Regions from separate parts of the Alteromonas sp. DYW1 genome, predicted to be linked through region 1. Evidence: predicted binding sites of a transcription regulator. Region 1 holds the regulator's gene; the other holds the start of a gene.
What was found. Region 1 encodes LexA, which represses DNA repair genes until DNA is damaged. Its sites were predicted from a motif close to TACTGTATNNNNATACAGTA; they were not measured.
Positions count from the first base shown of each region.

Region 2: dinB (DNA polymerase IV) is a predicted target of LexA. The motif match lies at 2,428-2,447, and genes of this name have one in related genera.

Region 1 covers NZ_CM186038.1:97,824-104,258, forward strand. Annotated here, with positions in the region: gene AC121Z_RS00410 (tetratricopeptide repeat protein) at 1-979, shown strand, start outside; gene AC121Z_RS00415 (hypothetical protein) at 966-1,640, shown strand; gene AC121Z_RS00420 (hypothetical protein) at 1,621-1,986, shown strand; gene AC121Z_RS00425 (MotA/TolQ/ExbB proton channel family protein) at 2,091-2,762, shown strand; gene AC121Z_RS00430 (biopolymer transporter ExbD) at 2,768-3,316, shown strand; gene AC121Z_RS00435 (ExbD/TolR family protein) at 3,313-3,849, shown strand; gene AC121Z_RS00440 (AgmX/PglI C-terminal domain-containing protein) at 3,846-4,835, shown strand; gene lexA (transcriptional repressor LexA) at 4,951-5,577, shown strand; gene AC121Z_RS00450 (hypothetical protein) at 5,952-6,435, shown strand, end outside.
Region 2 covers NZ_CM186038.1:607,601-614,035, reverse strand. Annotated here, with positions in the region: gene AC121Z_RS02765 (M17 family metallopeptidase) at 1-1,301, opposite strand, end outside; gene dinB (DNA polymerase IV) at 1,320-2,417, opposite strand; gene nqrM ((Na+)-NQR maturation NqrM) at 2,749-2,982, opposite strand; gene AC121Z_RS02750 (FAD:protein FMN transferase) at 3,003-4,028, opposite strand; gene nqrF (NADH:ubiquinone reductase (Na(+)-transporting) subunit F) at 4,089-5,321, opposite strand; gene nqrE (NADH:ubiquinone reductase (Na(+)-transporting) subunit E) at 5,340-5,948, opposite strand; gene AC121Z_RS02735 (NADH:ubiquinone reductase (Na(+)-transporting) subunit D) at 5,951-6,435, opposite strand, start outside.

The DNA of each region.
Region 1 (6,435 bases):
GCTCCTACTAGTGGTTGCACAAACGCCCAATTCGGCGATTGCAATCAATGCCGAATATGACGTGATTAGTTATTTAATGCGTCTTACCGATTGGACTGCTGCAATTACTCAAATGCTCTCATTCGAGCAGAAATACCCACAACATGAGTTTACTAGAGACATACCAGAGCGCTTAATCGTTGCCTATGAGAATACCGGACAGTGGTTACTCGCAGCGCAGCGGTTAGAAGCCTTATGGCAAGCACAACCGGATACTGATAAAGGGCGAGAAGCCTTGTATTTGGCGGCTGAATATGCCGACAGAGCAGAAGCCATCGATGTAGCGTTACCGCTGTATAGGACTTACGCGCACACCTATCCGCAGCCACTGGCAGCCGCGAATGAGGCGAGATTCACTTTGAGTAACTATTACCTCGCATCTGACGAGCCGAGCAAGCGACGCTTTTGGCTAGACAAACTGGTACAAGCGCATGCTGAGGCCGGGCCGAATGGCACGGATCGCTCGCGCTATTTGGCGGCTATGGCACAAACCGTATTTGCCGAAGATAAGTTTTTCGCCTTCCAAAAAATTCAATTGACGTTACCGTTAGATAAAAGCATTCAACGCAAGCGCAATGCCATGCAGGCGGTGATTGATGGTTATCAACAAGTATTGGCGTATCGAATAGCCGAATTTAGTACTCAGGCTGGCTATCGATTGGCTGCAGCAAATGAGGCTTTAGCACAAGCGTTGTATGCATCTGAACGGCCCCCTGAGCTTGACGCACTAGCGCTGGAACAATATGAATTTTTACTTGAAGAGCAGGCCTTTCCTTTCGAAGAGCAAGCCATTGCTATTCACGAACAAAATATCCAACGGGGCTGGCAGGGTAACTTCAACGATTGGGTGAGCAAGAGTTATGCAGCATTGGCGCGCTTAATGCCCGCTCGGTTTGATAAGCCAGAGCAATTTAGGCAGGTGAACTATGCAGAATTTTAAACCTGTTGCGCTGTTAGTTATGGTGTTATTCGGTATGGGTGGGTGTGCCACTGTGCAGCAATGGTTGCCGCAGGAGAGTGCTCATCACACAGTAGTGCCAGAAACCGAGGATACCGTGAGCGCCGGTGTAGAGCCTGATTTGTTTAAACAAAGCGCACAGCCCCTGAAGGCGCAGCATAAGCAACAACTGAACGAGTTGCAGCAAACGCTGGAGGCTGAAGACAGACAAGCTTTGCCGAGCGCGATTGCTGCATTATTACGCGCTACTGGCCAGCCCCGAACGCCCTCGCTGATCCATTCTGCATTGGGTGATGCCTATGCGGAATTAAGTGAAGTCGAACAAGCGGTTGTGCATTGGCGGCAAGCGATTGAAATTAATGAATTTAATTATTTTGCGCATTTGCGCTTGGCCTCTTACTACAGGGATGCAGGGGATTTTTTACAGGCAGAGTCCCATTATGATCAAGCGATCAAGGCTTGGCCAAATTTGCCGGAGGGATATCGCAACCGAGGGATCTTTTTCGACTTGTATCAAGGCAAAAAAGCCTCGGCATTACGCGATTATGGTCGTTATCGAGAACTATTAGTGGCACAAGGAGAATCGACTCAGATTGTCGATCGTTGGATAAAGGAGATGCAACATGCAATGGATGAGAATTAAACAACCGCGCCGCCCATTTCGTCGACCGCGTGAATGGATTGCTGCCTATTTGGTCATATCGGCTTCACATGTAGCCATATCTGATGTGCATGCGCAGACTGCGCCTGCCGAAGAAAAGCGTATCATCACACTAGAATCGACGATCCGCGGTGACCAACAGCAGCCGCGAGTCTTGTCGATTGTGCCGTGGGACTCGCCGCCGCAAAAACGTGTAACGCGGGTGGCCTTAACCGGGCAGCTACAAGGCCAAATGGCACCATTGGAAAGAAACGCATTTTTGCAACGCATTGAATTGCATCGACGTTTAACGGGAGATGATAATTCAACGCCGGCAAATGATAACTGAGGATAGGCTGCGATACGCTTAGCCATAATGATTTTAGGTACACTCGACGTTTAGTCTCGAGATTTTGACTGATATTGTCAGTTTTGCATAACGGGAGATCCCCTATGGATATGATGCAGGTGGTGGTTCGCTTTTTTCAGGAAGGTGGCCCCTTTATGTTTCCAATCGCGATTGTGTTAGCGCTAGGTTTGGCGGTTGCCATCGAGCGCTACATTTACCTGAGTATGGCGCGTCGTACCAATAAAACTGCGTTCGCACAAATAGAGCCTTTGCTGGTAGCCAATCGATTGGAGCAGATCCTATCGATTGGTAAAAATAGCAGTGCGCCAATTGCTCGTGTTATCGCTGCAGGCATTGCGCGCTTGAGCATCAGTCCGCGGCGCGAAGACATTGAATATGCAATGGAAGAGGGCTTAATGGAATCGATCCCGCGCCTTGAAAAACGCACAGGTTACTTGGGCACGCTGGCTAACATATCTACTTTGCTTGGTTTGTTGGGCACCATCATTGGCTTGATTGCAGCATTCTCGGCGGTAGCCAATGCTGATCCAGCCGAAAAGGCCAGTCTGTTGTCACAAAGTATTTCGGTTGCTATGAATACCACAGCATTTGGCTTGATTGCGGCAATTCCCCTACTGGCGTTTCATTCATTACTGCAAACCAAGACCACGGAAATTATTGATAGCATGGAAATGGCCGGTGTGAAGTGTTTAAACACCTTAATCGCAAGTCATAATATAAAGCCGCAAACCCGCGCCTCTGATAGTCAAGAGTAACTGTTATGCTAGGCCGCAAAGGGCAACATAAACGGCTGCGTCAGGATGCCGAACTGGATATCACATCGTTCATGAACTTGATGATCGTGTTGGTGCCGGTTTTGCTAATGATGATGGTGTTCTCGCGCATTACGGTGGTCGAGCTTGCCTTACCTGGACTCAGCGAGTCCGCGACCCCACAAGAAATCGAGAATCAATCCTTGGAAGTGTTGGTTACACAACAAGGTATGTCAGTGTATTTCCCGCAAGGTTATCTAGTGCGTGACATACCATTAGTCACAAACACTGAAAGCGAGCAGATGGAACAAGATTTTCAGTTACTGCAGGAAACCCTTAAGCAAGTCAAGCAAGCGCTATTAGCAAAAGACGCAGATAAAGACGATTTGGTGCTGTTACTCGACGATGATGTTCCTTATCAGACCATTGTCAGCTTAATTGATACCGTACGCTCCTACCCAGATGTTGTTGCTGCTTCGGTGGTGCCAGCCGAGTTGTTCCCGAATGTCTCTTTTGCGGATGCACCGCAGCGCTCCTCATCGGCGGAGGTGCCATGAAACAATCGGTTAGAGCCAAACGTATGGCGCGCCACCACAAGCGACTCTCTGCACAAGGTAAGCTCAGCTTAGTATCACTGATGGACATTTTTACTATCTTGGTGTTTTTTCTGATGCTCAACGCCTCAGATGTACAAGTATTGCAAAATGATCGTTCTCTGACGTTGCCTAAATCAACGGCAGATAATGCAGCGGAAGAACAATTACTGCTCACCATCAGTCAGCAACGTCTCATGTTAGATGGCATTCTTTTAATGACCTTAGAGCAGGTGGCGAATAGCTCCACAGATATCCTCGAACCTCTCAGCGACGAATTGGCCTTACGTAAGCGCTTGCGGCAGCATAGCAACAGCTCACAGACAACAGCTGAAACTCCCCGTTATGCGCTCACTATAATGGGGGATGAAGCAGTTGAGTATCGTGTGCTGAAGAAAATCATGCAGACCTGCGCGCAAGCAGGCTATAACGACATTTCATTAGCCGTAGAATATGTTGAAGGTGACGCGACAGCATCAGTAGAGGCTGCGCCATGATCGCAGTCTCTCCGTATTATTTCTCTACCTTACCATGGTCTAGTGGTGAACAAGAAAACCGTCGTTTTCTGCGCATTGTTGCCGGTGTGGTTGGGCTGACGTTGATATTCGCTGTGGCGATTGGACTTACCCAGTTACCGGAACAAAGCCGCGAAGAGAAAGCCAAACTTCCACCGCAACTCGCCAAGTTGATTGTGGCTGAGCCACCAGCACCGATTGAGTTACCTGAGCCTGAACCGATTGCGCCGGAAACAGTTATTGAGCAACCGGAGGAGGACATTCCTGAACCGGAAGAAATTCCACCACCAGAGCCGATAGAAGAGGCCGTTGCAGCTAAACCGGTTGTAGTTGAGCCTTCCCAAGAAGAGAAACTGCAAGTGGCCAAAGAAACCGCCGCAAAAGCCGGTGTGATGAATTTTACCGATGACTTGGCAAGTTTGCGCGAGTCATTGAGTTTGCAGAATATGGCTGATTCAGAATTGACTGAGGGAGCCGGTGCACAAGCAGATACCAGCCGTAAATTGATTGGTCAATCATTGGCAACGGATAGCGGTAACTTAAATACCGCGAATCTATCCAAGACCGCGGGTGCTCGGGGCACTTTAGCAGAACGTAAGACCACCGAGTTTGATGCGCCTACCGAAGGATCGGCAGCGTTAGCAAAACAACAAATTAATAAAGCGCCGGAAGTTAAAGGTGATCGCAGCGTTGAATCAATTCGCCGCACCCTCGCGCAGAATGATGGTGGACTCTATTCCCTGTATCGTCGCGCGTTACGGTCTGAGCCGGAACTACAGGGTAAGCTTACAATCCGTTTAACCATTCAGCCCTCTGGGGTGCTTTCTAGTGTCGAACTGGTGGGTACAGATTTGGCCTCAGACGATCTTATTCAGCGTCTAATTGCACGCATACGCTTAATCAGTTTTGGAGCGCAAGATGTGACAACGACGGAAATCGAATATACCTATAATTTTTTACCGTTCTAGTTGATTTGCTCCTATCTGGACGGGCGGAGTGCCCGTCCAAATTGTTTTAAACTGCTTGTATACTCTGTTTAACTGTATATACTCACAGTTAACTGTATAGAAAAACAGGCTGTTTATGCGTCCACTAACTCAACGACAAGAAGAAGTCCTCACCCTTATAAAATCCACAATGGCAGATACGGGCATGCCGCCCACGCGTGCTGAAATTGCCCGCGAGTTAGGGTTTAAGTCGGCTAATGCAGCCGAAGAGCATCTCAAAGCATTGGCACGTAAAGGCGTGATCGAAATCCTGCCGGGTACATCACGCGGTATAAAGCTCAATATTCCATTAGACGACAGCTTTGAAGAGGAGTTGGGATTGCCCTTAATTGGTCGTGTAGCGGCAGGTGAGCCTATTTTGGCGCAGGAACATGTGGAATCTCATTACAAAGTAGATCCCGCTTTATTTCACCCACAAGCTGACTTTTTACTGCGTGTTAACGGTATGAGTATGAAGGACATCGGGATCTTGGACGGCGATTTGCTTGCCGTGCATCGCACAACAGATGTTCACAACGGTCAAGTTGTCGTCGCGCGCGTTGACGAAGATGTAACAGTGAAGCGTTTGGAGAAGCGCGGGCGAGAGGTTTTATTGCACGCCGAAAACGACGAATTCAAACCGATAAAAGTTGATCTAGCATCACAGCCGTTCTCAATTGAGGGAATTGCAGTAGGGGTCATCCGGAATACTGATTGGATGTAATTTGCCGATAAATAGATAGTTAACGAGCGTTAGATGCATAAGGCACTATCGCTCATACTATTATTTATATGCCGCACCTGTAGCATGGCTTTATTGTTTTTTTATCTCTCACTGCTTCTCCCTATTAATAGTGTTTATTATGGTGTGGTTGCACTCTTTTTAAAATAATCACTGACACGTTATCCCAACCAATCGCTCAATCGTTATCGACAGAAGCCCTGTACCGCATGTCACTAGAAGCTCTCCGCATACCGAGCAAGAAATAAAAATCCATATAAAACAGTCACATATAATGGCATGAGACATTTGTCCAATGGCTTATGCTGGCATTTGATTGCACTATGAGGGCATTCCTAAAGAGAAGAATGTGTGTGATGACCAAGTCTTTATTCTTACAACGCTGTCAAAGTGGTTTTGTTAGTCGTTCCCTATTTATTCTGGCCTTGTTTTGCGCAGCAAGTTGGGCAGACGACACATTGACATTGCAACAATTGCAAAAGAGTGCAGAAGACCGTCTCAATGCGACGGCAGATCCTATTGTTATGCAACGCCAATATGCTGAAGATGTTCGACGTTGGCTCGCGAGTCCCTTAATGCTTGATATTACCGCTTTGCAATCAGACACTGCGTTAGGAACGGATGAGCTAGAAGTCGCGTTAAACATGGAATTAAACTCCTTAACGACGGTAAGATTGCAAGATGAGTTCAGTGACGTTTCGGCGCAGATCAATCGGGCGATATCCAGACAGCAAGATCTGTTCTACGCAGGTATTGTGCGCCAGATCGTATGGGAGCGAGTGTTAGCTGAGCATGAGCTTGCTCACCAACGAGACAAACTGGCCTGGATTCGAGAGTATG
Region 2 (6,435 bases), 510 kb from region 1:
ATAAACGCATAGTCTTCACGGCGACTGCGCGAAATCTCACCACAATCACCCCAGATTTCACCATGCGCAACAATATGTTTGGCCACTTGACGTGCTTCGGCGCAGCCGTTTTGTACATACCCCGTGTAAGGGCCTAGCGCGATGGCTGCGTGGCCTGTCAAGGTGGCTACGGAGAATAATTCCGGTTGAGTTTGCTGGGGCTCCGCTAATGCCAATTCGCGGAGATGGGATAACACATCGGCCAGTACCATTCGTCCTTCTGCATCCGTATTGCCAACGCGGACGCGCACACCTGCGTGTCCAGAAATAATTTCATCGGGCACAAATGCGTCATCCCCAATACTATTGCGAACCACCCCGAGCTCTGCGACTACTTTCAGATGAGCCGGTTGAATCTCCGCTAAAGTGCGCATAAAACCCGCCACAGAGGCTGCACCGCCTTTGTCTCTGCTCATACCGGCCATATGCCCGCCGACTTTAAGGTCGGCACCGCCAGTATCAAAAGTAATTCCTTTACCCGCTAGAAACAGACTTTTTTGCGTTAATCCAGCTCCGTCGTAAGTGAGACGAACAACCCGCGGTTGATGACGCTCTACTTGCACCGAGGCCCGCGCAACCGCATGCAGTAATGGGTATTCTGTGCGTAACTGAACATCATCAGCAATGACCTCGACCTTTACTGCTGTGCCTTTAAATGCTTCCACACAATAGTCCGCAAATGCGGGCGGAGCCATACGCTCAGGCTCAGTTCCACAGAGGTCACGGGCTAAACGTTTGCCCACTTCTAGCGCATACAACTGGTCTGCTTGCTCGGTATCTGTCCCCACGATACCAATCGCAGAGATCGGTTCGAGCTCGCTTTCTAAATTCGCCTCGCGCGCTTCTAAGGGCTGCCATAAACCTTGACAGAGACCTAAGTAGGCAGCCTCTCTAGCCTTGCTAAACTTACGGTCGCTTTGTTCTAAATTAACCATCAATAATGGCTTTTGGGCTCCCACTGCAAGTAAGGTATCGGCAGCTTTACGTGCGGCATCGAAGATTCGACGTACGTCGTCGTAATAATGCTTTAATTCTCCGGTTGGGATATGGATCAGGCGTTGCTCCGGCGCATCTGCACAGGGAACAACAACCAACTCCTTTCCCACCCGCCCATCGACTGCTTGATGAGCAACCAAGGCTGCTACGATTGCTTGGTCGGTTATTGCTGATAAGGTATCTGATAGCACCACGAGGGCATCAAATTCTGCAACGGTTCCATGGTGTTCGAAGGTTTCTACTGCGATAACGTGCGGTGCAGGCATACGAATTCTCAAATCAAGTTAACGGATTCGGTATTGTGCCTGTGGTTCGGCTGCAAACTCAAGCTGTTCCAGTGGTAAATCCATTTGGCGCATGGAATGATTTGTTGGCAAGCCAACGTGTAAGCCCACCAAGCGTATGCCACGCCCCTGCGCTCGACTGAATGCTTCTCGCAAAAGCACGTCAAAGTAGTCGGCTTGTAATAGGGTCATACGGTGCTCGACCGTGGTTTGCTGAAAGTCGGCAAACTTGAGTTTGACGCCCTGTGAAGCGATTTTAGTTGCACTACCCTGAGATAAACGCTTAAGCAAGCTTTCATACAACCGCTGACTCACTTCTTGGCATTCTTCTAACGAGGCTATATCTGCGGGTAATGTTCGCTCAACTCCAACTGATTTGCGCTGCCGCTCAACAGTAAGGTCTCGCTCATCGATAGCATGGCTACGCTTCCATAATACCGGTCCAAACTTGCCAAATTGCTTTACTAGCCGATCGAGCGGATATTTGCGCACGTCTTCACACGTGTATAAGCCTAGCCGATGCAATTTCTCGATGGTGACTTTGCCCACTCCGGGGATTTTGCGCAGCGGCAATTGGCGGACGAACTCATCCAATTCATCGGGTGTTACCACACACAAGCCATTCGGTTTATTCTCATCACTGGCAATCTTGGCGACAAATTTAAGCGGTGCGACACCGGCAGAGGCAGTTAGGCCAATTTCGTGCTGAATGCGTCGGCGAATATCTTCTGCAATTAACGTGGCACTGCCGTTGAATAGTTGGCAGTCACTCACATCTAGATAAGCCTCATCCAAACTTAGTGGTTCAATTGTGTCGGTATATTGTAAAAAGATTTCGCGGATTTGCTTAGACACGCTGACATAAACGTCCATGCGCCCCTTGATCAATGTTAAGTCAGGGCATAACCGCATGGCATGGGCCGTTGGCATTGCTGAGCGCACGCCGTATTGGCGCGCTGGGTAGTTACAGGTACTAATAACGCCACGTCGGTCTGAACTTCCGCCGATAGCGATTGGAATATGCGTTAAGGCTGGGTTATCACGCATCTCAACGGCGGCATAAAAACAATCCATATCGACATGAATGATTTTTCGCATGTACCCACCAACCTGTATAAATAACCAGTATCATGCATTTATTATGGCTAAATTGCAAAGTATTCAGGCATAAAACCAACAACGCAGTGTATGCTGCTTTCTACGTTATTTACCGATGGCTGATATCCGTATGGGCTCAAGTCGAAATTGAAAAACTAAATTATAAAGAAACCTAATACAGGTGTAATGCTCATCCAAGCAAGTATCATTATACGAAAAGATAACCCTCCTGAAGATAACCGCTATCCACTGACTTATATACCAATGAAGACTCATGTCATAAGAACAGTGCTAAACGCTGCGTCTCACTAAACGCCAGGCAACCTGAAAGCTACAAGATTTTGTTCTTTTCCCACTCGGCCAATTTCTTCTGCCGAGCCGCTTCCTTTTCCATCCGCGCTTTTTTACGATCGCAGGGTTCAGGACAATCACAGGCTTTATCAACACCCAAAGCGCCTAGGCCTCCGCAGCTTCCAGATATGGTTTTGCGTTGCACCATATAACCAATCGCCATAGCGGCGACCATCGCAAGAAAAAAGAAAAATGCAAGGATAAACGTGCTCATAATATTTAAATACTCTGTAATTACTGGTTTGGATTGACCACAGTTACACGCTGATCAAATCCACTTGATGTCCATTCAATAAATTCATCTTGTTCTTTGGTGATTAAGATCACCGCCCAGTCATTCAGCTCAGCCATTGCCTTGGCCTGTTCAGCACCCATCACTGCAAGTGCAGTCGCTAAACCATCGGCGGTCATAGCAGAAGGATGGACGACGGTAACCGAAACTAAATTATGCTGGATTGGGTAGCCCGTGGTCGGATCAATCAAATGGGAATAACGCACCCCATCCTGCTCGTAGTAATTACGATAATCACCCGATGTCGCAATACCATTATCACCGATCGCTATCACTTTTTGTAATGCGCGTTGCTGACTCACCGGTTTCTCTATTGCAATGCGCCATGCTTGACCGTTAATTTTGCGACCTGCGACACGCATTTCACCACCAATTTCGACTAAATAACTATTTATTCCTTTGCCGTGTAGTAGCTCAGCAACCGCATCAACACCGTACCCCTTCGCAATCGTACTCAAATCAACATAGAGTTCTGGGTGATACTTAATGACCGCATCGGCTGTTAATAGCAATTTATCTAAACCCGTTCTTTCTCGCGCGCGCTCAATAGCATCAACCGAAGGCACCTGTTCTGGTCGCATCTGTGGGCCAAACCCCCATAAGTTGACAACCGGTCCAATCGTTACATCTAACGCACCCTGAGTAAGCTCGCCTAACCGCAACGCTTCAGCGATAACTAATTGAGTCTGTGGTGAAATAGAAAAGGGCTGATCACTCGCGTGCTGATTGAAGCGCGACAACTCTGAATTGGGATCATAAGTCGACATTAACTTATTCACGTCAATCAATAGCTCATCGATTTCTACTTGTAATGCTTCAGCATCGAGGTTGTCAGGCGGTGGGAATTTTACATTGTATGTAGTTCCCATTGTCTGGCCTTGTAAGTGGATTTCTTGCTCGGTCGGAGGTGCACAAGCAGAAAGCAAGACCAGTAAAAAAACAAGCAGAATTGCGTGGAATAATTTCATAAGAATCCTAAAAAAAGAGGGCGATATCGCCCCCTTTAATCATTTGCATTTGACGGCAGTTTAGCCACCAAAGTCATCCAACATGATATTTTCATCTTCAACGCCCAGATCCTTGAGCATGTTGATCACAGCTGCGTTCATCATAGGTGGTCCACACATATAGAACTCGCAATCTTCTGGCGCAGGGTGGTCTTTCAGGTAGTTCTCAAGCAAGACTTGGTGAATAAACCCGGTATACCCTTCCCAGTTGTCCTCTGGCTGAGGATCAGACAAGGCAACATACCAGTTAAAGTTGTCATTCTCATCTTGCAACATATCGAAATCTTCAACGTAGAACATTTCGCGCAGTGAACGTGCACCATACCAGAAAGAAATCTTACGTTTTGATTTCAAACGGCGCAGTTGATCAAAAATATGTGAGCGCATCGGCGCCATACCCGCACCGCCGCCAACAAAGACCATCTCCGCGTCAGTTTCTTTCGCAAAAAACTCACCAAATGGACCAGAAATAGTGACTTTATCACCTGGCTTCAAACTCCAAATGAATGAGCTCATTTTACCCGCAGGTAAGCTTAGATTATTAGGTGGCGGCGTAGCGATACGCACATTCAGCATAATAATCCCTTCTTCCTCTGGATAGTTTGCCATCGAGTAAGCACGGATAGTCTCTTCATCAACTTTTGATTCAATATCAAAGAAGCCGAAACGCTCCCAATCACCACGATACTCGGCTGGAATATCGAAGTCTTTATACTTAACATGATGCGGTGGTGCTTCAATTTGGATATAACCACCAGCACGGAACGGCACGCTCTCACCATCAGGAATTGCCAATTTAAGCTCTTTGATGAAAGTTGCTTCGTTATTATTCGAAATAACTTCACAGTCCCACTTTTTGATCCCAAAGACTTCTTCTGGTAACTCAATCTTCATGTCCTGTTTGATAGCGACCTGACACGATAGACGACAACCTTCACGCGCTTCACCTTTGGTAATGTGATCAAGTTCAGTTGGCAATATTTCACCACCACCTTCTTTCACATCCACTCGGCACTGACCACATGAGCCACCACCACCGCAGGCACTAGAAACGAAAATCCCTGCCTCAGCAAGTGCACCTAATAACTTACCACCCGGTTCGGCCGTAATAACCTTATCAGGATCGTTATTCACGATAATCTTAACATCACCGCTCGGTACAAGCTTTGACTTGGCAAACATAATAATAAACACCAAGGCGAGTACGATGGCGATAAACATGCCAACGCCGAGGTAAATTTCAACTTGATTCATACCTTTGACCTGCCTTTATTAAAGTTGGATACCGGTGAATGACTGGAAGCCTAATGCCATTAGACCTGCAATCATAAAGACTGAACCTAAACCACGCACACCATCTGGCATATCAGCGTATTTAAGCTTCTCACGTACCGCAGCCAGAAGGGTAATCGCTAATGCCCAACCAATCCCGCTACCTAATCCGTAAACTACACTTTCAGCCATGTTGTATTCACGCTGTACCGCGAAAGCAACACCACCAAAGATGGCACAGTTTACTGTAATCAATGGCAAGAATATCCCCAAAGCGTTGTACAACGCAGGGAAAAACTTATCCAAACTCATTTCCAGTATTTGTACCAATGCAGCGATTACGCCGATAAAGGTCAAAAAGTTCAAGAAGCTTAAATCAGCTTCTGGAAAACCAGCCCACGCCAATGCTCCTGGTGCCAGGATGTTTACGTAAATCAATTGGTTTACCGGAACCGAAATCCCAAGTACAACAATTACCGCTACACCTAAACCCATTGAGGTTTTTACTTTCTTTGATACTGCTAAGAAAGTACACATCCCCAAGAAGAGGCTGAGAGCCATATTCTCGATAAAGATCGAGCGGATCAATAATGATAAATAATGTTCCATGATTAGTCCTTAGCCTCTACTTGCTCGGGGCGAATAGTACGAATAAACCAGATCATACCGCCAATTAAGAAGAACGAGCTAAATGGTAAAATAAGCAAACCATTACCTTGATACCAACCGCCATTTTGCACCAATGGCAGGATTTCAAAGCCAAGAATTGTGCCGAAGCCAGCCAACTCTTTAATCGTGCCGATAACAATCAGGATGAACGAATAGCCTAAACCATTCCCAATGCCATCAAGTAAGCTCATCATTGGTGGACTCTTCATGGCATAAGCTTCAGCACGGCCCATTACGATACAGTTGGTAATAATCAAACCAACAAACACCGATAATTGTTTGGAGATTTCGTAGCTGTATGCTTTTAGTACCTGATCGACCACGATTACCAACGACGCAATAATGGTCATCTGAATGATGATCCGCACGCTGCTGGGTATGTGGTTACGAATAATGGATATAAATAAGTTTGAGAACGCTACAACCG